One region of the Rhodococcus sp. B7740 genome, then DNA from elsewhere that is predicted to be linked to it. Evidence: riboswitches for the same ligand, from Rfam matches in the RefSeq annotation. Region 1 holds a riboswitch; each other region holds the start of a gene.
The links. Region 1 has a riboswitch for S-adenosylmethionine ahead of NY08_RS08635 (bifunctional o-acetylhomoserine/o-acetylserine sulfhydrylase). Riboswitches for the same ligand answer to the same signal wherever they lie in the genome.

Region 1 (7,920 bases):
ACAGCCGTGACGAACAACCTGAGCGTCGTGTAGCCGTACTGCTGCTCGTACAACGACATTCGATGCAGGGCCGACGCAACGATCACCGACGACAGCAGGCACAGCGCTCCGAGCAACGCCCGCAGTGCGATGCGATCTCCCCGGTCTTCTCGTCGAGCCTTCGCGACCGTCACAGCGATGACGAGCAGTGTCAGTACCGTGACCGCGAGCAATTGCCAGAAGCCCTGTCGGGCGTATTCGGCATTGGTCAGACCCTCGGTGGTGAGGACGTGTCCCTGCCCGCCGAACAACGCCGGCACCTGAAACCCCACGAACACGGCGAACAGGGCCACCACCGCCCCGAGCGGAACCATCCACTCCCACAACTGCACTGTTCGACGCGGCGACGGTGCGAGCCGATCGAACCGAGGCGGATGCAGCGCGACGTAGGTGACGGCGAGCGCACCTGCTGCGGTGAGAACGAAAACGACAATGCGCCCGACGACGGACGCGGCATCGAACTCGGGTGTCACCGCACTCAGCGCATCCGCAAAACGCTTGTCGGCCGCACCGAACAACGCCGCGAACACGACGAGCAGCGCGATCGTGACAACCGAGACCATGCCGATCCGCACCGGCCGTGGCCCCTCCACATCGATCGAACCGGCTCCGCGTCGGGTCCACCGAGCCACGCGCACCGGCAGAAACACCGGCACCAGAGCGCCGAGTGCGATTCCCGTCCACGTCCAGGCACGAGAGAGGACCACCACCGCGACCACGATGGCGAGCGTCGTCGACATCGTGACGATCCACTCGGCCGCTCGCAGCGCAGACACGCTCGCCAATGCCAGCACTCCTGCCGCCCCTGCCCATTCCCACCGCGTGAGCCTGCCGCTGCGCGCTGCGAGCACGACGGCCACGAAGGCGAGGGCAGTGATCAGCACACCGAATGTGTTGTTCACCAGCGTCACCGAACCGATCAGCCCGGCGACAGCGGCCCCGATCAGCGCCGCACGGGGAGCCTGCGCATACCGCAGCACCGGCCAGGTGCGAGGCCCCCAAAAAGAGCGACCGTGCTTCGCAGTCGGATGAGTAGGAGTGTCGATCGTGGTCATGGCGCTTCCTTCTTCTGTGTTTCGGGCATGGAAGGTCGGCGGCTGCGGTCCGGGGACGTGCAGTCGCGGTTCGGATGTATCGAGCAAGTCAGTGTTCGGGGATGGCCACTCTGATGTGGCAGCCGAATTCGCTGTCGAGAACTTCGATGGTTCCGCCGTGCAGTTCGGTGGCCCAGCGCGCGATGCCGAGGCCCAGACCTGTTCCACCGTCGGTGGATCCGCCGCGGGTGAATCGGTCGAACACCGCATGGCGATCGGCGAGCGCGATGCCTGGGCCCTGGTCGACGACGTCGAATGCATACGCTTCGCCGATCCGATGGGCCCGTACCGTCACGGTGCTCGACTGGGGGGAATGCCGCACGGCGTTGTCGACGAGGTTGGTGATCACCTGTGTCATGCGAGATCGGTCGGCCACCACAGTCGAATCACCGGGCGAGACGACGATCGACACTCGTTCTCGGTGCACGACTGTCGCATCCTCGAGGAATTGCCGAACCGCGAACTCCTCCGGGGCAATGGTGAGCACACCGCCCTCCACCCGCGACAGGTCGAGCAGTTCGCTGACCAGATCTCCGAGTCTCTCGGTTTGGCGCAGCGCCACCGCCAGCGTCGCGGGATTCGGCTCGGTCACCCCGTCGACCATGTTCTCGAGCACGGCACGCAGCGCAGCGATGGGCGTCTTCAACTCGTGCGAGACATTGCCGATGAGTTCGCGGCGGTACTTCTCGGCTGCTTCCAGATCACTCGACATGGTGTTGAACGCCGTGGCCAACTCCCCCACCTCGTCCCTGGATGTCGCCCGCACTCGCGTCGAATAGTCGCCTCGCGCCATCGCTTTGGCGGCCGAAGTCATCTCGCGCAGTGGTGACGTCATCCCGTGGGCGACGAATTGGGTTGCGGCCAAGGACACGACGAGCGCGGCGAGGAGGGTGTAGCGAAACTGCCAACCCGCCCCGATCCAGAAGACGACGCTCGCGAGGACCAACACCGTGCCCACGACGAGCGAGACCTTGAGCTTGAACGACCGCAACGGATCCAACGGTCGCGGCAGCATTCGAGTCATCGCGGAGACTCCACGGCGTAGCCCACGCCGTGCACGGTGCGAATGAGATCGCCACCGAGTTTGCGCCGCAACGCTTTGACGTGAGAATCGACCGTCCTGCTACTGGCCGAATCGTCCCAGCCCCACAGTTCCGACAGCAGGGTTTCACGCGAGACGGCGGTGCGCGGCCGCGCGGCCAGATAGGCGAGGATGTCGAATTCCGTTCTGGTCAAATGGATGTCGCCGGAGGGATCGGTAACCCGCCGTTCCCGGTGGTCGATCTGCACGTCACCGATTCGAACTGCCTGTGGTTCGACGGCCACCGCACGCTCGGCACGCCGAACCAGGGCGTGTACGCGAGCGACCAGCTCGCGCATACTGAACGGCTTGCCCAGGTAGTCGTCCGCGCCGACGCCCAGGCCGACGAGCATGTCCGTCTCGTCGGACTTGGCCGTCAACATCAACACCGGCACCGGGCGGGACGCCTGAATCCGGCGGCACACTTCGAGCCCGTCGAACCCGGGCAGCATCAGATCGAGCACCACCACGTCGGGATCGATCCGGGCGCACGCGTCGACGGCGGACGGGCCGTCGGCGGCCGTGACGACCTCGTACCCTTCGCCGCGCAGCCGGGCGGCAACGGCCTCGGAGATCGTGGGCTCGTCGTCGACGACGAGAACTGTGCGGCTCATGAGAATCGACCCTAGAGGGCGCACGTGGAGGAGCCCGTCGGGAAATGTGGAGGTTCGGTGAAGGTTCGAGCAGCTCGTTTCTCGTCGCAGGGCCAGGCGGACTCAGTGGCGCGCTGAAATTAGGTTCGGCTACCCTTCCCGGCGTTAGCCAACCCTTACGAAAGGCGTCTCGATGCTCATCCGACCTCTTCACCGAACCTGGGCGGTGTGCGCGATTGCGCTGACCACCGCGGGAATGCTGACTGCGTGCTCGAGTTCCGCCGACGAGGCACCGCCGACGGCCGGTGGCGCGTCCGTTTCGGCGGCGTTCCCGGTGACGATCGAGCACGCGTTCGGTGAGACCGTCGTCCCGGACGAGCCCACTCGCGTCGTGGTGGCCGGGTACACCGAGCAGGACACGGTCCTGGCACTCGGCGTGATACCCGTCGGGGTCACCGAGTGGTACGGCAACCAGCCGTACGCCACCTGGCCGTGGGCCCAGGCAGCGTTGGGCGACGCACAGCCCGAGGTGCTCTCGAACGACGACGGATTCGAGACGGAGAAGATCGCCGCACTCGAGCCCGATCTGATCATCGCCACCAACGCGGGTCTCACGGCGGAGAGCTACAGCATGCTCAGCGACATCGCGCCGACGCTCGCACAGTCCGACGCATCGACTGCCTACTTCGAACCCTGGGAAATCCAGGCCGAGAAGATCGGCCGTGCACTCGGAAAGAAGTCCGAGATCGACGCATTGATCGAGGGCGTGAACCAGAAGTTCGTCGACGCTGCGGGCGCGCACCCCGAATTCGCCCGCAAGAAGGCGATCTTCCTCCAGAACGCGTTCTACGAGGGCAAGGCGATCGCGTACCAGGACGGGTTGAGCACGGACTTCCTGACGAAACTGGGCTTCGTCATCCCGGATGACATCGACGCGTACGTGCCTGCCGACGGCAGTGCGCAGGCGAGCATCCCGCTGGAGAACCTGTCGGTTCTGAACGCGGCCGACGTGTTGATCTGGGGAACCGAGGAGCCCGGCGACCGCGCACAGTTGGAGAAGGAAGCGGTGTACAACGCACTCGAGCCGGTGAAGGACGGCAACCTCGTGTTCACCGACGGTGTGACGGCAGGAGCGATCTACTTCACCAGCGTGCTCAGCCTGCCGTACGTGATCGACAAGCTCACCCCGGCACTGACCGAAGCTCTCGGGGGAACTGCCGCGACCATCACCGGCTGATCCGGCGCGACTCTACGCAGCCGAACGCTTGTCCATCCACATGGCGGTGGCCAGAACACCGAGACCGGCCACCGCCAGGCCCGAGCCGACAGCGGCGGGTGCCGTGTAGCCGAATCCGGCGGCGATCACGGCACCACCGACTGCCGCTCCGATGGCGTTGGCCAGGTTGAACGCGGCATGGTTGAGCGATGCGGCGAGCGTCTGGGCGTCCTCGGCCACGTCCATCAATCTCGTCTGCAGACCGGGTACCACCGAGGAGCCGGACGCACCGATGAGGAACACCAGCAGTAGCGCGGTGATCGGGTTGTGTGCGGCCACGACGAACACCGCAAGGAACACGGCAGTGGCGGCCAGGCCGACGAAGGTGCCCTTGAGCTGGTAACGGTCGGCGAGCCATCCGCCCGCGTAGTTTCCGGCGACCATTCCCAGGCCGTAGATCATCAGGGCGACCGGGACGAGTGCGCGGGCCAGACCGGCGACATCGGTCAGCGTCGACGCGATGTAGGTGTACACCGCGAACATGCCGCCGAATCCGACGATGCCCACGAACAGGGTCATCCACACCTGGCTGCGGCGCAGTGCGCCGAGCTCGGTGATGGGGCTGGTGGTCGGCATCGCGTCGAGTCGCGGCATCCACAGAACGAGCGCGGCGACGGTGAGGGCACCGATGACGGCCACGAGAGTGAACGCACTGCGCCATCCCAGCGCCTGCCCGATCCAGGTCGCCACCGGTACGCCGACGACGTTGGCGACCGAGAGTCCCATCATCACCATCGCCACGGCCTTGGCTCGTTTGCCGGGTTCGGCGAGGTGGGCAGCCACCAGAGCCGCAACACCGAAGTACGCACCGTGCGGCAGACCCGCAACGAATCGCGAGGCCACCAGCTCGTCGAAGCTCGGCGCGAACACGGTGCCGAGGTTTCCGAGGGTGAAGGCCACCATCAGCGCCAACAGCAACATCCGGCGCGGAACGCGGGCAGCCAGGGCTGCGATGGTCGGGGCACCGACGACCACACCGAGCGCGTACGCGGAGATCATGTGGCCGGCCGAGGGCTCGGAGATCCCCATCGTCGTCGCGATGTCCGGCAACAGACCCATCGACGCGAACTCCGTGGTGCCGATTCCGAAGCCGCCGATGGACAGAGCCAGCATCGCGAGCTTGCGGCGGGTGGAGTGCGGTCGGTGACTGACACTCAGGCCACTCGACACCTTGCCGCGCGCAGCGCTGACTCGGGCAAGAGCGGAATCGGTGACAGTCACAGCAATACAACCTTCGTGTGGAGATCGGGGGCAGAGGAAGCGTCCTGGAGTCGAGCCTGTGAAAGAAGGCCGACCGAAGCAGGAACGTAGCTCCGGTCAATTGTCTTCCCGAAGGTGTCCCGTTTTCGCGTCTACGAGCGGTGATAGTCCTCACCCGAGCATCTGCTCGAGTTCCGGCAGAGCCCTTGTTCCGGTGATGTGCCGTCACCCGCTAGGATATTCGCCAGGTCATGAGTGCCAGCATCGAGCCCCGGCTTGCTGGCCGGCAACCCTCCAACCGCGGTGGGGTGCCCCGGGTGAACGACCAGGCCGATCCGGTATGCGAGTGCCGTATCGACAAGCGCGGGTCCGCAGGAAGCGGACCCACTGAACCTTCGGCCCCCAGGGTCCGAAGCCTGTCAGGAGGTTCTCTCATGTGTTGCTGTACCGATACGCCCCGTAGCGCTCGACTTCTCGAGCTTCATTCGATATTCGAATCGTCTTAGACGGACTCGTCCAAAGAAAACGGAGTATCACCAGCCATGACCGATTCCACCCCCGACGTCGTCGACGCCACCGGAGCCCCCACCGAGGATCCGTTCACCGATCCTGCCGCCGACTGGAGCTTCGAGACCAAGCAGATTCACTCGGGCCAGACCCCGGACGGCACCACCAAGGCTCGTGCGTTGCCGATCTACCAGACCACCTCGTACACGTTCGACAACACCGATCACGCAGCTGCCCTGTTCGGCCTGGCAGAACCCGGCAACATCTACACCCGCATCATCAACCCGACGCAGGATGTCGTCGAGCAGCGCATCGCCGCCCTCGAAGGTGGAGTCGCGGCGTTGTTGCTCGCATCGGGTCAAGCCGCCGAGACGTTCGCGATCCTCAATCTCGCGGAGGCAGGCGACCACATCGTGTCGAGCCCGCGGCTCTACGGCGGCACGTACAACCTGTTCCACTACACGCTCCCCAAGCTGGGCATCACCGTCTCGTTCGTCGACGATCCCGACGATCTCGAGCAGTGGCGTGCCGCGATCACTCCGTCGACCAAGGCGTTCTACGGCGAGTCGATCTCGAACCCGAAGAACGACATTCTCGACATCCCGGGGATCTCGGCCGTGGCCCACGAGAACGGCATCCCGCTGATCGTGGACAACACGGTGGCGACGCCGTACCTGCTGCAGCCGTTGAAGCACGGGGCCGACATCGTGGTGCACTCCGCGACGAAGTATCTCGGCGGCCACGGAACCGCGATCGCGGGCGTCATCGTGGACGGCGGGACGTTCGATTGGACGCAGGGCCGTCATCCCAACTTCACCACCGCGGATCCGAGCTACCACGGCGTCGTGTTCGCCGATCTCGGTGCGCCCGCATTCGCGCTGAAGGCACGCGTTCAACTGTTGCGCGACATCGGTGCTGCGGTCTCTCCGTTCAACGCCTTCCTCATCAGCCAGGGCCTGGAAACGTTGAGCCTTCGGATCGAGCGGCACGTGGCGAACGCACAGAAGGTTGCCGCCTTCCTCGCCGGTCGCGACGACGTCGTCTCGATCAACTACGCCGGACTCGAATCCTCGCCGTGGTACCAGCGCGGGCAGGAGTTGTTGCCGAAGGGGCAGGGCGCGATCATCGCGTTCGAGCTGAAGGGAGGCGTTGACGCGGGCAAGAAGTTCGTCAACGCACTCACTCTCCACAGCCACGTCGCTAACATCGGTGACGTGCGCTCACTCGTCATCCATCCCGCTTCCACCACCCATTCCCAGCTGACTCCGGAAGAGCAGCTGGCGTCGGGTGTCACCCCCGGCCTGGTGCGTCTCGCCGTGGGCATCGAGGGAATCGACGACATCATCGCCGACCTCGAGGTCGGATTCAGCGCGGCGGCATCTTGAGCCACAGCTGCGACACAGGCGTTCGTCCGGAGGCGGTACTTCCGTCTCCGGACGGGCGGTTGGGAACCATCGACATCGGTGGTCTCGATCTCGAGAACGGCGCTCGAATCCCCCAGGTCACCGTTGCGGTGCAACGCTGGGGCGAACTCGCCACCGACCGCAGCAACGTCGTGCTCGTCGAGCACGCCCTGACCGGGGACTCGCATGTATCCGGTCCGCCGGATGCCGATCACGCTCTGCCCGGTTGGTGGAACGGAATGGTCGGTCCCGGCTGCCCCATCGACACCGACGAGTGGTGCGTCGTGGCGACGAACGTGCTCGGCGGCTGCGGCGGGACCACGGGCCCGAGCAGCATTTCTCCCGACGGCATGCCGTACGGATCTCGCTTCCCGGACATCTCCATCCGTGATCAGGTCGCTGCCGAGGCGGCCGTGGCCGACGTACTGGGAATCGAGCGGTTCGCAGCCGTCGTCGGCGGCTCGATGGGCGGGATGCGCACCCTCGAATGGATCGTTGGCCATCCCGACCGAGTGGCGGCCGCCTTGGTCCTGGCAGTCGGCGCCAGGGCAACTGCCGACCAGATCGGTACCCAGACGACACAGATCGCCGCGATCAAGGCCGATCCAGGATGGCTCGGCGGCAACTACCACGACACCGGCACCTCGCCGACCGCCGGACTCGGCATCGCGCGACGCATCGCGCACCTGACGTACCGGACCGAGAGCGAACTCGACAACAGGTTCGG
Region 2 (7,920 bases), 2.6 Mb from region 1:
GAGTGGCGGACAGCACGGCGACCAGACCGTTCTTCGGGACGGTTCGGCCGGGACCGGTCATGCCGGAATTGCCGAGGAACGCTCGCTTGCCCACCTTCGCATCGCCCAGATGCATCCAGCCGCCGCCGAGTTCGTAACTGGCGACCATGGTGTCGTCGGCGAGGAATGCGCCGTCCGCGACCGTGGTGAACTTGGGGATCATCAGCACCGTCGACGCCTCGACGTCCTTGCCGATCTTCGCGCCGAGCAGCCGGAGCCAATGGGGCGTCAACAGCGACGCGTAGAGCGGGAACAGGAACGTGCGCGCCGAGTCCATCAGGCGCTCGGTGGCCCACACCTGCCAACCGATGCGGCTGCGCACCGGGTGGTAGCCGCCGACGAGGCCGATGCTGAGCACCCGCACCGCAACGACGGTGATCAGCGCGAACACCGCCAACGACACCAGCGTCGCCACGGGCAACATCACCAGACCACGCTCGAAGGCGTCGAGCACGGAGTCGGCGGTGTGAATCCACCAGCCCATCAGCACCAGGCTGACGCCGATCGAGAACAAAGCCATGCCGGACAGGAACAGAGATGCGACGCCGTAGGCGAAGACCCAATGGGTTGCGCGTGGTGGAGCTTCCGCGGGCCACGGATGATCGGCCTTGCCGACCTTCTGAGCCGGCGAACCGGACCACATCTGGCCGGCCTTCACGCGTCCGACGACGGCGGAGCCTGCCGTGACGACCGCGTTCTTGCCGACCTTGGTGCCGGGCAGCAGCGTCGAGCGGGCACCGACGGTGGCACCGGCACCGATCTCGATGCCGCCGATGTAGACGAGATCGCCGTCGATCCAGTGACCGGACAGATCGACCTCGGGCTCGATGGAGCAGCCGTCACCCAACTCGAGCAAGCCGGTGACCGGCGGCAGGGTGTGCAGGTCGACGCCCTTGCCGATCTTGGCACCGAGAGCGCGCGCGTAGTAGACCATCCACGGTGCGCCCGACAGGTTCGACGCACCACTGGCATCGGTCAATCTCGTTGCGGCCCAAAGCCTGATGTGCATACTCCCGCCGCGCTCGTACGCGCCCGGTTTCAGCCCGGCCAACAGGATGCGCGATCCGATCACCGAGATCGCCATGCGGCCGACCGGGGTGATGAACAGGACGAATGCCAGGAGCACCCACCACCAGGACAGCGTCGGAGCCCAGGGCACGTCGCCGAACCAGGACATGACGTTGAACAGCAGTCCGAGCCAGGTGACCCACTGCAATCCGGTCAGGGTGGTCAACGGAACGGTTGCAGCGATCTGCGCCCATTGCGCGGTGCGCGAGGTCGGGGCGACTTCACGGGGAACGGCCTCGACGACCGGCTTCAGGTCGTCGAGATACTGCGCCAGCGAACCCAGCCGCGGGTGGTCGTAGAGCTGCGCGACGGTGATCTCGGGGAACCGCTCGCGCAGCGCCGTCACCAATTGCGCGGCCGACAGCGAACCGCCACCGTTGGCGAAAAAATCGGCGTTCTCGTCCGCGATCTGCGCGCCGAGGATGTTGGTCCACAGTTCGGCCACCCACCCCGCCGTGCCGCCGAGCGAGGAGGCACCCGCCATGCCGGGCAGGGGCCACGGCAGGGCATTGCGGTCGACCTTGCCCGAGGTACGCGTTGGCATCTCGTCGACCAACGCCAGGCGCGGAACCAGCGCCGCAGGCAACTGTTCGGCGAGCAACTCGCGAGCGGCTTCGAGATCGAAATCGGGGTTGGTGCTCGCGAGATACCCGACGAGCACCGAGTTACCGGCAGCCGTCTTGCGGATGGCGGCCGCCGCACCGCCGACGCCCGGAAGTGCTTGCAGCGCATTGTCTATCTCGCCGAGCTCGATGCGTCGACCGCCGAGCTTGACCTGGTCGTCGGCGCGACCCTGGAACAACAGACCTTCGAGCTCCAGCTTGACCAGATCGCCGCTGCGATACGCCCGTTCCCACCCGAGGGACGGCATGGGCGCGTACTTCTCGGCGTCCTTGGCCGGGTCGAGATACCGAGCGAGTCCGACGCCCCCGATGACCAGCTCGCCGACTTCGCCGACCTGCACCGGGGTGCCGGAGCCGTCGACGACAGCGAGGTCCCAGCCGTCGAGGGGGAGCCCGATCCGGACCGGACCCTTGCCGTCCATGATCGCCGCACAGGCGACGACCGTCGCCTCGGTGGGGCCGTAGGTGTTCCAGACCTCACGGCCCTCGACGGCGAGGCGCTCGGCCAACTCCGGCGGGCAGGCTTCGCCGCCGAAGATGAGCAGCCGCACCGCTTCCAGAGCCACCGCGGGCCACAGCGACGCCAGCGTCGGGACCGTCGAGACGACACTGATGTCGCGGGAGACGAGCCACGGGCCGAGGTCGAAGCCGGACCGCACCAGAGACCTGGGCGCGGGAACCAGACACGCGCCGTGCCGCCACGCCAGCCACATCTCCTCGCACGACGCGTCGAACGCCACCGACAATCCGGCCAGCACTCGGTCGCCCGGACCGAGCGGATCCTTCTGCAGGAACATGCGGGCCTCGGCGTCGACGAACGCCGCTGCGTTGCGATGACTGACGGCAACGCCCTTGGGAGTGCCCGTCGAACCCGAGGTGAAGATGACCCACGCGTCGTCCTGCGGGGTGGGCGGTCCGGCATTGTGTTCGGTGAGGTCGTGCTGAGGAACGTCCTGCTTGGGGGCAGTACCGGCGGCGATTCCGCCCGCGGTGACGATGGCCGTCACCTGCGCCTCGCCGAAGACCAACTCGGCCCTCTCCTCGGGGTCGTCCGCGTCCACCGGCACGTAGGCAGCACCGACCGCGAGGATCGACAGGATCGCGACGTAGAGGGAGAACGAACCCGACGGCATGCGGATTCCGACGCGATCGCCGCGCCTGACACCGGCGTTGGCGAGCCACTGAGCGCCCTCGGCGATATCGTCCAACAACTCGGAGTAACTGACCGACACGGCACCGTCGTCGATCGCGGGGGCGTCGGGGAAACGATGTGCCGTGTCGCGGAGGATGTCGATGAGCGTCCGGGCGGGTGGAGCCTGCGGCGAGCGAAGAAACGCCGCCGGGGCAGGTGCTGTGTCCGCGCTCGAACCCGGCAGATCGTTCTCTCGATGCACAGACAACCGGGCGTCCTTCTCGTTCGTTGCAAGTAACTCTGCGTTGGCAAGTGATTCTGTGGTGCTGGCGAGCAGCAGCGCCGTTGGTTATCTCACGTTCTGTTTGCCAGCAGGTGAACGAGCGCGCCTTCCCACCGCGGGAATCCTACTGCGGCGCAGGGGCGAGTCCCGGCTTGACAAAACGGCAGCGAGTTTGCGAGTGTCTCTCCCACGGTCACGAGTACCAGCATCAAGCCCCGGCTAGCTGGTCGGCAACCCTCCTCCGCGGTGGGGTGCTCCGGGTGACGACCAGGCTGATGCCGGAAAACCGGCGCGGCAAGCGCGGACTCGTTCACCACGTCCTTCGGTTGCGGGTCCCTCGAACGTGAGGGCTTGATCTGTCATGACATCTGTACTCTCCCGCCCCTGTGCTCCTTTTGCCCCTGTTTCGGGCACGGATCTACAGGTGCCGCTGGTCCACGGCGGCACATGCACTTACGCGAACTTCGATTACGCCGCCAGCGCGCCGGCCCTGGACGCGGTGACCGATCGGATCGCCGAACTGCTGCCGTTCTACTCGAGCGTGCATCGGGGTGCCGGCTACGCCTCACGGGTCTCGACGGCGGCGTACGAGAAGGCTCGGGTGACGGTCGCTGATTTCGTTGGTGCGCACAGTGATTCGGTGGTGGTGTTCACACGGAACACCACCGACTCGCTGAACCTGCTGGCCGCCTGCGTGCCGGGCGATACCGTGGTACTCGACATCGAACACCACGCGAACCTGCTCCCGTGGCGCGATCGACGAGTGGTGGTGGCGGCGTCGACCCTCGCCGAGACCATCACGCGGCTCGACGTGGAGCTCGCCGCGAAACCTGCTGCACTACTGGCGATCACGGGCGCATCGAACGTCACCGGTGAGGTACTTCCCATCGCGGAACTCGCAGCACTGGCGCATCGGCACGGCGCACGCATCGCGGTGGACGGTGCCCAGCTGGTTCCGCATCGGCGGGTCGACATCGCCGCACTCGGCGTGGACTACCTCGCGTTCTCCGGCCACAAGCTCTACGCCCCGTTCGGCGCGGGAGTGCTTGTGGGCACACGTGATTGGCTCGACGCCGGTGAGCCGCACCTGGCCGGCGGCGGCGCGGTGCGCAGCGTGAGCATCGACAACACCGACTGGGCCCCGGCACCGCAGCGGCACGAGGCGGGCACGCCCAACGTGCTCGGGGTCGCCGCTCTCGCCGCGGCCTGCGAGGCCATCGCCGGATTCGACGGTGCCGAGCTGCAGGCGCACGAGCAGGAATTGTCGTCCCGACTGCGGCGCGGCCTGACGGATCTGGACGGCGTCGAGCAGCTCCGGGTCTGGGCCGACGCGCCCGACAGTGTCGGCATCGTCACCTTCACCGTTGCCGGACGCGATCCCGGTGAGGTGGCCGCGTACCTGTCCGCCGAACACGGAATCGGCGTGCGCGACGGCAAGTTCTGCGCACACCCCCTGCTGAGCCGGCTGGGGCACGCGGCCGGAGCGGTTCGAGCCAGCATCGGCCTCGGCAGCTCGTCGGCCGATGTGGACCGACTCGTCGACGCTCTCGCCGCCCTGGTCGAGTCGGGACCGAACTGGCACTACGCGGAGGATGCCGGCTGGTGGAACCCCGTACCCGACCCGCGACCCTTCCCCGAGCTGGCCGACGGGGCCGCCGGGGTTGGATCCCCATGCAGCCCCGCAGGCCGTTAGCATGGCGTCATGACCGTGAGTGTCGTGTGGACGGGCAACCGTCACTGGAGCAACAGATACGTGGATCTGTGCCGCACTGCGTCCGGGTCGTGTTCGAGTTCGGCTCCGCTCCGACCGAATGCGTTCACCGACTTCCAGAAACAGGACCACCACTCATGTCGCACAACTTCACCCGTGTCGCCGTCGAATTCTCTGCAGGTTGGACCGAACTGACCCTGCCGTCGGACGGTGACGTAGTCCGGATCCAGGCCTCCGACCTGCGCGAATCCCAGCAACACCGGGCCCGGGTGCGGGCCGAGGCAATCGAGCGCGGCGAATCTGCCGTCAGCGCAGCAGTGTTTCTCGACCTCGAGGTCCACATCGCAACCGATGCGCGGACTGCACGTCGGGAATTCGCCGCACTGGACGCGCCGACCAGCCCGGCGTCCATCCGCTACGTCGGAACACCGGCGGGCCTGGCCAGTTTGATCTCCGATGTCACCGCGGCCGATGTGGCCGACGGCGTGACGTTGACGGTGCCAGGCGATGTCGCTCGCCAGTCGGTACTGATCAACAACGCAGTGTTGCCGCTGCTCGAATCGCGCGGCACCCGACTCGACATCGACGTCGTCGACTCGGTCCTCGGCGCACCGATCGCCCCGACACTCGCGTCCTGAGCCCCGACAGCGGGGCAGGGTCAGGTGACGTCGATCGCCAGACCCGCGGTGATGCGCACCAACTCGGTGAACGTGGACCGAAAGATCGTGTTGGTGTGACCGGCGGCCGCCCACACCTCGGCGTACCAGGCCAGATCCTGGTCGACGAACGTGTCCAGATTGGTGGGGTGGCCGACCGGTGCGATGCCCCCGATCGGCTGCCCGGTTGCGTGCTTGGCCGTGTCCAGGGGCGCGCGCATCAACGTCCCGCCCAGACGCTCACCGGTGTGCTCGAGATGAACGTTGTGGGCACCGGAAACCAGTAGCAGTACCGGCTCGTCGTCGAGCAGAAACACCATCGACTTCACGATCGCACCCACTTCGACGCCCAGCGCCGCGGCAGCATCGGCGGCGGTGTGCGTGCCCTCAGGGCTGTTGACCACCACACCGTGATGGCCGCGAGAGATCAGAGTGTCGGCAACATGGGCTGCATTCGGATGAAGTAGCCGGGTCATGTGCCAACCCTATTGCCCCGCGACCGTTTACGCAGATGCTTGCTTATCCGGTCGTTCCGCAGGCTCCACTCCCGCCCTACTGGGTCGTTCCCGCAGGCTCCACTCCCGCCCTACTGGGTCGTTCCTGCAGGCTCCACTCCCGCCCTACTGGGTCGTTCCTGCAGGCTCCACTCCCGCGAGATCACCGAACAGTCTCAATCGCGCCATCCCGCCGTCGGGGAAGATGTCCATGCGCACCTCGGAGACCGGGGTGTCGTGGGTGAGCACGAAGCGATGCCGGGTGTCGGGCTGCAGCGTCGTACGTGGCAACAGTTCGATCCACTCGCCGTCGCCGAGCCGGCCACGCAGAGACGCCGCACCGGGCGCGTTTCCGAGGAAGCAGGTGGTGTCGAGTTCGGCCAGAGAGATGAGCCCGGTGCCGGCGAGCTGCACCTGAACCCAGTCGTTCGCCTCGTTGCGTCGACGCGAGGTCTCCCAGCCTTCACCCATCGACCGTGGGGGTCCGGGGAAGAGCAGGTTGTTGGGCGAGCTGTAGAACATGTTCGAGCATGCCGAGACGTACGCGCCGTTCTCGAGTGCAGCCAGGTCCACCGGCCCGGCAGCGAGAAATTTCGGGTCGGGCTTGCCGCGGCCGAGCACCCGCAACCGCGCCACTCCGCCATCGGGATAGATCGACAGCTTCACGTGCGTCCACCGAGCATCGGAGGCGACGGTGAACCTGTTCTCGCTGTCGCCGTCGACCGAGCTGCGCGGGACGATCGTGGTCCACTCCGTCTGGGTGTGAAGCTCCTCCGGTGACGGAAAGCCGTCGACCTCGGCGGCCTCGATCGAGATCTCCGGCGGATAGTTTCCGGTGAACCACGCGGTGTCGACGACGACCGCCGAGACGACACCCGGCGCTCCGAGACGAACGATGGCCTCGTCGTAGCCGGCCTCGCGTCGGCGTCGTGTCTCCCACCCGTCGTAGATCTGGCCCTTGTGTCCGAACGTCGCCGTCGAGTAGTCGGCTTTTCCGGGCCGGACGAGATTCTCCTTCTCCGCGAACGTCTCGTCGTTCGCCCACACGACTGCGCCTCCGAGTGTGCGGACGGCGAGATCGGGCAGTGGCAAGGGGAAGTTGGCGGTCATGGGATCACACTTTACTGGTCGCGCGTGCGGCCACCGGGTTGTGTGCGGACCGGCGACGCAGTGCTGCCGCGCCCATCAGCAGCGTGCCGATCACGATGTACAGAGCAAGTGCGAGTGCGGGTTGCCCCAGTCCGGTGCCGGAGAAGTACACGATGCTGCGCACGCCCTCGGTGCCGATGCCCGGGGTGATCCACCGACCGATGGAAGCGTAGAGCGAGGGCAGGACGTCTGCCCCGAAAGCGCCTCCCGCGCTTGGGTTTCCGAGAATCACGAACAGTACGATCGCGGCCGGAACCGCGGCGACCCCGATCAGTGCGCGCAGGCCCATGGTGAACAGGCCGGTGGCGAAGACCACGGCGGTGCCCAGTAGCGCGAGCGGAAACCAATGGCCGGCAAACGTTTCCAGGACATGGGTGGTGAGAAAGGCGCCGAGTGCGCCCGAGGTGACGGCGTAGGCAGCGAGAATTCCGACGTGCGAAAAGGTTTCGCGACGCGACTGTGGTGCCCCGATCAGCAGTCCGAATGCTGCCGCCAGCAGGTAGCCGCCGACGACCCAGCCGACCGAGAGGTAGAAGCCGGACAGCCCCCGGTTGTCGTGTACTCCCACCGGAATCTCGTCGCGGACCACGAACTGGCGACCCTGCGAGGCCTCGACCTCGGTGAAGATCGATTCGAGGGCGGTGGCCACGGAACTGCCTGCCGCGCTCGCGGTGATGAGGGTGTCCGTTCCGTCGGCACCGAGGACGTACGCCCCGAGAATGTCGCGGTCGCGGAGCAGTGAACGGACCTCTGCGGTATCGGCTG
Region 3 (7,920 bases), 2.6 Mb from region 1:
GTTGTCCTGCTCCGCTTTCCGACCGAACAGCGCTGCCTGCTCGGCTCCCGGACTGACCTCGACCTGCCACCCGGCCCGGCCGTGGGATGCGAAATCCAGGCTCGCGATCTGCTTCGAGATGTGAAACGGCTCGGTGTGCGTGACGGTGATCGTGGGCACCAGCCCGATCTTCTCGGTGAGGGCGGCTGCCCGTGCCGCGACGGCTGCGGCCTCGAGCGTCCGACTGGCGAACGAATCGCCCAGGAAGGCGACATCGACACCTGCTCGATCTGCAGCCTGGAGCTGGTCGATCCAGAATCCTGCTGTGAACACTTCTTCGGCGCGGGAGTCGGGGCAACGCCAGGCCTGCGAATGTGCGCCGGTGCCTTTCAGCTCGATCGCGGTCAGGAACAGCGTGTCAGACACTGGTGCTCGCTTTCTCGTGCGCGCTTCCGGGGATGGCCCCGAGTAGCTCGCGGGTGTAGTCCTGCTGTGGATTGTCGAACAGTGCTGCGGTGTCGCCGTATTCCACGATGACTCCGGATTGCATCACGGCCACGGTGTCGCTGATCTGACGCACCACGGCCAGATCGTGGGAGATGAAGAGGTAGCTCAGACCCAGCTCGGACTGCAGGTCGCCCAGCAGCGTCAGGATCTGCGCCTGCACCGATACGTCGAGGGCCGAGACCGGCTCGTCGAGCACCACCAGCTCCGGCGCGAGGGCCAACGCGCGGGCGATGGCGACGCGCTGACGCTGCCCACCGGAGAGCTCGGCCGGCCGCCGGGCCAGGTAATCGCTGGTGAGTGCCACCTGATCGAGCAGCGTCCTGGCACGCTCGGAACGCTCACGCGAGGTACCGACCTTGAACGCGTCCAACGGTTCTCGCACGATCTCCCCGACGCGCAACTTCGGGTTCAGTGAGGCGTACGGGTTCTGATAGACGATCTGTACACGCCGCCGCAGTTCACGCTTGGCCTTGCCACGCAGACCCGTGATGTCCCTGCCGTCGAACGTGACCGACCCCGACGACGCGCTCTCGAGACCGATCGCGATGCGCGCCAACGTGGATTTGCCGGAACCGGATTCGCCGACGAGCGAGACCGTCCGCCCACGTTCGACGGTCAATGTGGCTCCCTTGACCGCATCGAGGTGGACGCCGCGGCCGATGGTGAAGCGCTTCGAGACGTCGCCGACCGTCAGGATCGGCTCGCCGACCGTGGGGCGCGCGGGTCGTACGGCGGTGTTCAACGAGGGCGCTGCAGCCAACAGCTGACGTGTGTACGCGTGGGTCGGGTTCGCCAGCACCTCTGCAGTGGGGCCGGATTCGACGATCCGTCCTGCGCTCATGACGATGAGGCGGTCGGCTCTGTCCGCAGCCACGCCCAGGTCGTGGGTGATCAGCAGGACCGCGGCACCGGTCTCGGCGATCCTGGTGTCGAGATGGTCCAGGATGCGACGCTGGACGGTGACGTCGAGGGCGCTGGTCGGCTCGTCGGCGATCACCAGTTCCGGGCGGCACGCGAGAGCGATTCCGATCAATACGCGCTGACGCTGCCCACCGGACAGGTCCTGCGGATACTGCCGCGCCCGCACCTCGGGGTTGTCCAGCCCGGCTTCGGTGAGGATCCGAATCGCCTCGATCTTCGCGGAGCGGCGATCGGCCAGACCGTGCACCCGCAGCACCTCGGCAACCTGGTCGCCGACGCGAACAACCGGGTTCAGCGAAGTGGTCGGATCCTGCGGGACGAGCCCGATGTGGCGGCCGCGCAACCGGTTCAGCGTCTTGTCCGACGCCGTATCGAGCCTTTGCCCGTCGAACGTCACCGATCCGCCCACGATGCGTCCGGAACCCGAGAGCAGGCCGATGAGGGCGTGCGCAGTCGTCGACTTTCCGGAGCCCGATTCACCGACCACGGCCACCACTTCACCGCGGTCGACGGTGAACCCGATGCCGGAGACGGCGGTCGTCTCACCGTAATTGACGTGCAGATTCTCTACTTCGAGAATGGGGCTCATCGCGATCGCCTCTCGAGTGCATGCCCGAGGCGGTGCGCGGACACGACGACAGCCACGATCACCAATCCCGGCAATGTGGTCATCCACCATGCGGTGGCCAGGAAGTTGCGGCCCTCGGAAATCAGCGATCCCCACTCCGGGGTGGGCGGAGCAGCACCGAAACCGAGGAAGCTGAGCGCCGATACCGCGAGAACCGCCATACCGAATTCGACTGCAGCGAGAGCGATCACAGGGCCGTACGAGTTTCTGAGGATGTGCCTGCGGAAGACATCGAACCACCGCACACCCGAGGCGTACGCCGCTTCGACGTACAGCGATCTGCGCACCCGCAGTACCTCCGAGCGCATCACTCGGGCGAAGTTGGCTATCAGCGTGACTCCGACGGCGATAGCGACGTTCACGGTGCCGAAGCCCAGTGCGGTCACCAGCGCCAACGAAAGCAACAACGTCGGAATCGACAGCAGGACATCGACGATTCGCATCAGCACCGCGTCCACGATTCCGCCGACGGCGCCCGAGACCAGACCGATGATCGAGCCGACCACCAGTGCGATACCGACCGCCAACAGCGTTGCCGTCAGCGACAGTCCGGAACCGTGGACCACTCGGGTGAAGACGTCACGGCCGATGTTGTCGGTGCCGAACCAGTGCGACGCGCTGGGTGCCTGGAGCTTGTCGGCCGGCGTGCCGACCAGCGGGTCGCCGCTGGCGAACACGGACGGGAACAGCGCGAACCCGAGAGCCGACAACAGCACGATCACGGAGGCACCGAGCCAGATGTGTTTCACCACGTCTCGCAGACCTCGTCGCCGCGTGGGTACCGGTGCTGCTTCGCTTGCCTCGGGACTCGTCGAATGGACGGCAGGTTCACGAATCAGGATGTCAGACATGAGCTTTCTCCGGTTCTGCACTGGCCTGCGCGGGCCGGTATTCGCGCACGATGCGCGGATCGATCAGCGGATAGAGCAGGTCGACTGCGAGATTGACCAGGACGAAGACCAGCGAAGTGAGAACGACGATGCCCTGCACCACCGGAATGTCCTGCGCCAGCACCGACGTCTGGGTCAGACGTCCCACTCCTGCACGCGAGAAGACCGTCTCGACCACTACCGATCCGGCCAGCAGGGTGCCGACCAGGACCCCGGCAATCGTGAAGGCGGGGATCGAGGACAGTCGCAGAACGTGTCGAGTTTGCACCCGCAGGCGTGAGACCCCCTTGGCACGAGCCACATCGACGAACGGCTGCTTCCACGTGGTGGCCATGCTGGTGGCCAGAACCTGGGCGATCACAGCGCCGGTCGGTAGAGCGAGCGTCACGGCAGGTAGCACCAACGACGCTGCGCCTGCGTCACCGAATGCGGGGAACCAGCGAAGTCGGAACGAGAACAGTTGCAGCAGCAGCAGTCCTACCCAGAACGTCGGCACGGCCACCCCGAGCGGTGGGAGGGCGAGCAACAGGTTCTTCAGCCATGCGATCTGGGTGTACGTGGCGGTGTAGGCCACCGCGGATCCGAACACGACCGCCAGCACCAGGGCAGTGGCCGCCAGACCGAGTGTGCTGGGCACCGCGTCGAGGATGGCCGTCGTCACCGGTTGGCCGGTGGCAATGGACAATCCGAAGTCGCCCTGCACGGACCCGACCAGTGAATGCCAATACTGCACCAGCACCGGCTGATCCAGGCCGTAGCGAGCCTGCAGTTCGGCGATGGCCGCAGCGTCCGCCGGCGTGCCCGATCCGGCCGAGTCGACGGCAAGACTGACCGGGTCCGAGGGAAGGAGGAAGAGAACGATGAACGAGATGGTGAAGGCGGCCCACAGCACCGCAAGTGCCTGCAGTACTCGCTGCCCGATGTAGCGGATCACGGCGCTACTGCCCGCTCAGCCAGGTGTCGAAGAACTGCAGGCGGGCCGAGGCCTCGAACTTCAGATCCTGCACCGCCGAAGCCGCGCCGACGGCCTGCGAGAGCTCGATCGTGGGGATCCACAATCCGTTGTCGAGGATCTGTTCCTGCGCGGTTGCGAGAATCTCGTTGCGCGCTGCAACGTCCGTGGCCGAGAGCTGCTCCGTCAACGATGCATCCAGATCCGGAATCGGGCCGCGCGCATTGAGGTTGCGGCCGTCGACTGCGAACGAAGTGCGCAGAATGTCGCCGTCGGCGCGGGTGCTGTTGTAGTACGTGGAGTCGTAGTCCTTGGTGCCTTGCCGCGCCGTCGCCTCCGACGTGGACACCAGCTCGAGCTGTAGGTCGACGCCGACCGCGCGCAACTGCTGCTGGGTCAACTCCAGGATCGCCTGGTTGCCGGCGAACACGGCCGAATACATGACCTTGAAACTCAGCTTCTGTCCGTCGTTTTCGCGTATTCCGTCAGCACCGGGAACCCAGCCCGCGGCGTCGAGGAGCGACTTCGACTTCTCGGGATCGTAGGTGACATCTGCGAGTTCGACGTAGCCCGGGGTAGCACTGGCCAATGTGCTTGTGGCCGTTCGGAAGTCCGGTCCGAGGACCGTGTCGACGAGTTCCTGACGATTGATCGCCGGCACCAGAGCCGTCCGGACGGCGGGGTCCTGCAGCGCACCGCGAGTGACGTTGGGCTGAATGCCGAACGGAACGCCGGGGTTGGATGTCGTGAGGATCCGGCCACCGACCGCCTCGATCTGCGGCGCGTCCTGCGGCAGCGCGTCACTGACCGCGTCGAGCTGGTCGGAGGACAAACTGCCGGTACGTACACCCGACTCGGGCACGATGGTGAATTCGATGCGGTCCAGGTACGCCTCGCCCTCGTGGCCGAATACCGCAGAGCCCCAGTTGTATCCGGTTCGCTTGGCCAAGGTGACGGAGCGGTCCTGCTGGTAGTCCGCGTAGGTGAACGGTCCCGATCCGATGTTGGTACCCAAGCACCGCGACTCGGCCGACTGCGCCGACGTCGCAGTGGACTGGATTCCCAGCTGAGGTGTCGAACTCGCCTGGAGGAACTGCGCATTGGGTGCCGAGAACTCGATGCGGACCGTGAGCGGATCGACGACCGTGGCACCCTGATATCCGGTCAGGTAGCTGGCGGCCAGTGGCGCCTTGGCGGCACCGAGGGTTGCGGTGATGGCATCGAAATTGTCCTTGACGGCGGTGGCGTCGAGCGGGGTGCCGTCGCTGAACGTCACTCCGTCTTTCAGCTGGAAGGTGAACGACCTCGCGTCGGGACTCACTTCCCAGCTCTCGGCCAACCACGGTTCGATCTCGCCGGTCTCCGGATCTTGATCGGTGAGTGAGTCGACCACCTGTCGGGTGACATAGATCGTCTGATTGGTGCCGGACTGCGCGGGGTCGGAGCAGGTCGGGGCCCCGGACAGGCCGTAGCGCAGCGTGCCGCCCGGCTGGGCGGGGCCGGCATCGGCATTCGAGGTGGTGGCGCTACCAGCGCACCCGGCGAGCAGTGTGGCGGTGGCGGCGATTACTCCGGCCACCAAAAGAACAGGGCGAGTGGACACGTGGGTGTCTCCGGTATCTGGTCGATCGCACACGAACTCCCGCGTCCGAGCCACGTGTGCCCAGGAAGGAGGTCGTGCAGATGGTGAGGTGAGGTGTGGTGTCGAAAAGTACGGTGCCGAAATGTCAGCTAAGACAGGTCGAACCGTTCAGACGGCACAGATCCACATGGAGACGGCGGCAACCGTCGACGAAACCTGAGGCGACTCGGGTGTTCACGTAAATTCCTCCATCGGTCCCGGCGGTAGCACCCTCACCCGACGAGCGGGGGGTTGCTGCGACGTCATAGAGCCAGGTCTCTCGGTCGCTCTGGATGGTCCTACGTTTCAGATACTACGAGAGGGTCGGCGCAGTTGCCAACCGGGGTAGGAATTGCGCACGACGTGGGACTCGGAATGGACGGCGGCCGGAATCACCCCAACAGTCAGACGGCAACGGTCAATTCAGCGTCTTCGCTGCCGATAGGTTCCGAATCGATGTGTTGCTCTGACCTGTTCGATTCGTGATCGCACACGCGTCGCACCCAATAGCCGATTGTTTCGTCGGCCGCGGCGAACCGATCCAATACATCCACACACAGCCAAGTTGCGACCGAGAAATCCTGCTCCGCAGCATCCAGCCCGATCAGCGTCAACTCGTCGGCCACAGCAAGTAGCGCGTGGTCGACTTCGGAACCTGTGCGTTCGAGCCACGCCAACGCACGCCGCAGCAGCATCCAGTCGGATGCGAACACACGCTCGGTAGCCGATTGTCTGCACAGTTCCGCCGTCGCAGTGAGGGTCTCGACGACCGGTATGGACACTGCGCCGTCCAATTCGGCGAGCAGCCCTCTATCGGAGTCGATCAAGTCGGCCATATACCGCCAACGGGTGGGGAGGTCGAAGTCCTCGGACCACAATTCCGTCGTGCCGAATTGGAGTCGGGTGACCAATTCTCTCGGCGAACTGCACGAAGCGAAAAAGCGAAACGCGTCGTTCATCTCGATCATCCCCATTGGGTCACACGCAGCTGACGGACACCGGCTCGACACACGAGTGGCGGAGTTACTGACACGCAGCACGATCGTCACCGAAACCAGCGCCGCTGCTGTGGTCGTTAAGTCGGCCTTGACCGTTATTGAACGCCCTGACCAGCGCTGGCGCGACTCGGCGTTACGCAGAATCGACAACGTCACACTATCGATCCATCTGTTATGCGCCACATACCGATTCCAGGTTGGCGATTCTGCTCGGTTCGACCGTCTCGCAGCGTGCCCATGCGGAGAACGTGTGTTCGAAAGTGTGTCGGTGGGTCGCGATAGATTCTGTGCATGCTTTCGGGGGACGGCGGATCAGGGGTGGACGGCATCGAGACGGTGCCGCCCGCCCCTGAGGTGTCCGATCCCGACTTGTCTGTGTTGGTCGACCGGGTCGAGTCCGCGGTCGCGGAGTTGGCCGGGCAGGCGTCGGTGTCGTGGTCGAACGCGGACCGGCGCGCGGTGGTTCAGCGGATGGAAACGGCGACCAGGTCTCTGACGGCGCACTCGTACACCTGGCTCAATGAGCTGATCTCTCAGCACGGCCTCGATGTGTATCCGGGATCGGTGCCGTCGTCGGTGGCGTGGATGCTGCGGATCACCCCGCGAGCAGCCGGTGCTCGGGTGCGTCTGGCTGCCGAGTTGGGTGATCGCACCGCCCTCTCCGGGGAAGTCCTGCCGCCGTTGCTGCCGCACACTGCTGCTGCGTTGCGGGCGGGGCTGCTCGACGCCAAGCATGTGCAGATGATCCGCGAATTCTTCCGCCACCTGCCCCGAGACGTCGACCCGCAGACGCGCGAGCTCGCCGACGAACAACTGGCGGGCTACGCCTCGACCAGGCGACCCGACGACTTCGCACCGTTGGTGGCGCACCTGGATTCGATCCTCAACCCCGACGGCGACCACGACGAAGACGAGGACGAAGACGAAGACGGGAAGCCACCGAAACCACCGAAACGCAGGGATGCGTTCTTCTACCTCGGTGAGCAGGGTGCCGACGGAATGTCGGAAGGAAAATTCTGCGTCGACCCCGAACTACGGGCCTACCTCGAAGCCTTGTTCTCCAAAGCCGCGAAACCGGGCGTCAACAACCCCGCCGACCCCACATCGATCATCCACGACGAGACCGGCGGCAAGGACAGCACGAGTGACGGTGCGCGTCCCGATCCTGCAGCAGCCGAACCGGATTCGCCCACACCGAGTGGCGTCTGCGATACCGACACCCCACCGCCACCGGAGCCGGACGACCGTTCGACGAGCGATCAGGGACTGTGGAGCGATGCGGGACTGTGGAACGACGGTTCATTCGACGGCGACGATCCCTGCGACGGTGATGGCCGGTGCGGTGACGGCCTCGACTGTGGTTGCGGCACAGGGCACGACGACACCACAGAACCACAGGACACTGCTGAGCCCGGCGACACAAC

Region 2: another riboswitch for S-adenosylmethionine. It lies ahead of NY08_RS20890 (aminotransferase class V-fold PLP-dependent enzyme); the one in region 1 lies ahead of NY08_RS08635 (bifunctional o-acetylhomoserine/o-acetylserine sulfhydrylase).
Region 3: another riboswitch for S-adenosylmethionine. It lies ahead of NY08_RS21580 (ABC transporter substrate-binding protein); the one in region 1 lies ahead of NY08_RS08635 (bifunctional o-acetylhomoserine/o-acetylserine sulfhydrylase).

The regions. Positions count from the first base shown of each region.
Region 1 covers NZ_CP010797.1:1,865,205-1,873,124, forward strand. The annotation lists gene NY08_RS08610 (DUF4153 domain-containing protein) at 1-1,094, opposite strand, end outside; gene NY08_RS08615 (HAMP domain-containing sensor histidine kinase) at 1,183-2,157, opposite strand; gene NY08_RS08620 (response regulator transcription factor) at 2,154-2,828, opposite strand; gene NY08_RS08625 (ABC transporter substrate-binding protein) at 3,001-4,044, shown strand; gene NY08_RS08630 (MFS transporter) at 4,057-5,196, opposite strand; SAM riboswitch class IV at 5,531-5,653, shown strand; gene NY08_RS08635 (bifunctional o-acetylhomoserine/o-acetylserine sulfhydrylase) at 5,826-7,175, shown strand; gene metX (homoserine O-acetyltransferase MetX) at 7,169-7,920, shown strand, end outside.
Region 2 covers NZ_CP010797.1:4,491,322-4,499,241, forward strand. The annotation lists gene NY08_RS20885 (Pls/PosA family non-ribosomal peptide synthetase) at 1-3,124, opposite strand, end outside; SAM riboswitch class IV at 3,337-3,452, shown strand; gene NY08_RS20890 (aminotransferase class V-fold PLP-dependent enzyme) at 3,507-4,838, shown strand; gene NY08_RS20895 (hypothetical protein) at 4,994-5,494, shown strand; gene NY08_RS20900 (YbaK/EbsC family protein) at 5,515-5,988, opposite strand; gene alc (allantoicase) at 6,133-7,116, opposite strand; gene NY08_RS20910 (membrane protein) at 7,121-7,920, opposite strand, start outside.
Region 3 covers NZ_CP010797.1:4,624,201-4,632,120, reverse strand. The annotation lists gene NY08_RS21600 (LLM class flavin-dependent oxidoreductase) at 1-405, opposite strand, end outside; gene NY08_RS21595 (dipeptide ABC transporter ATP-binding protein) at 398-1,996, opposite strand; gene NY08_RS21590 (ABC transporter permease) at 1,993-2,886, opposite strand; gene NY08_RS21585 (ABC transporter permease) at 2,879-3,859, opposite strand; gene NY08_RS21580 (ABC transporter substrate-binding protein) at 3,864-5,480, opposite strand; SAM riboswitch class I at 5,705-5,798, opposite strand; gene NY08_RS21575 (hypothetical protein) at 5,903-6,652, opposite strand; gene NY08_RS25320 (HNH endonuclease signature motif containing protein) at 6,788-7,920, shown strand, end outside.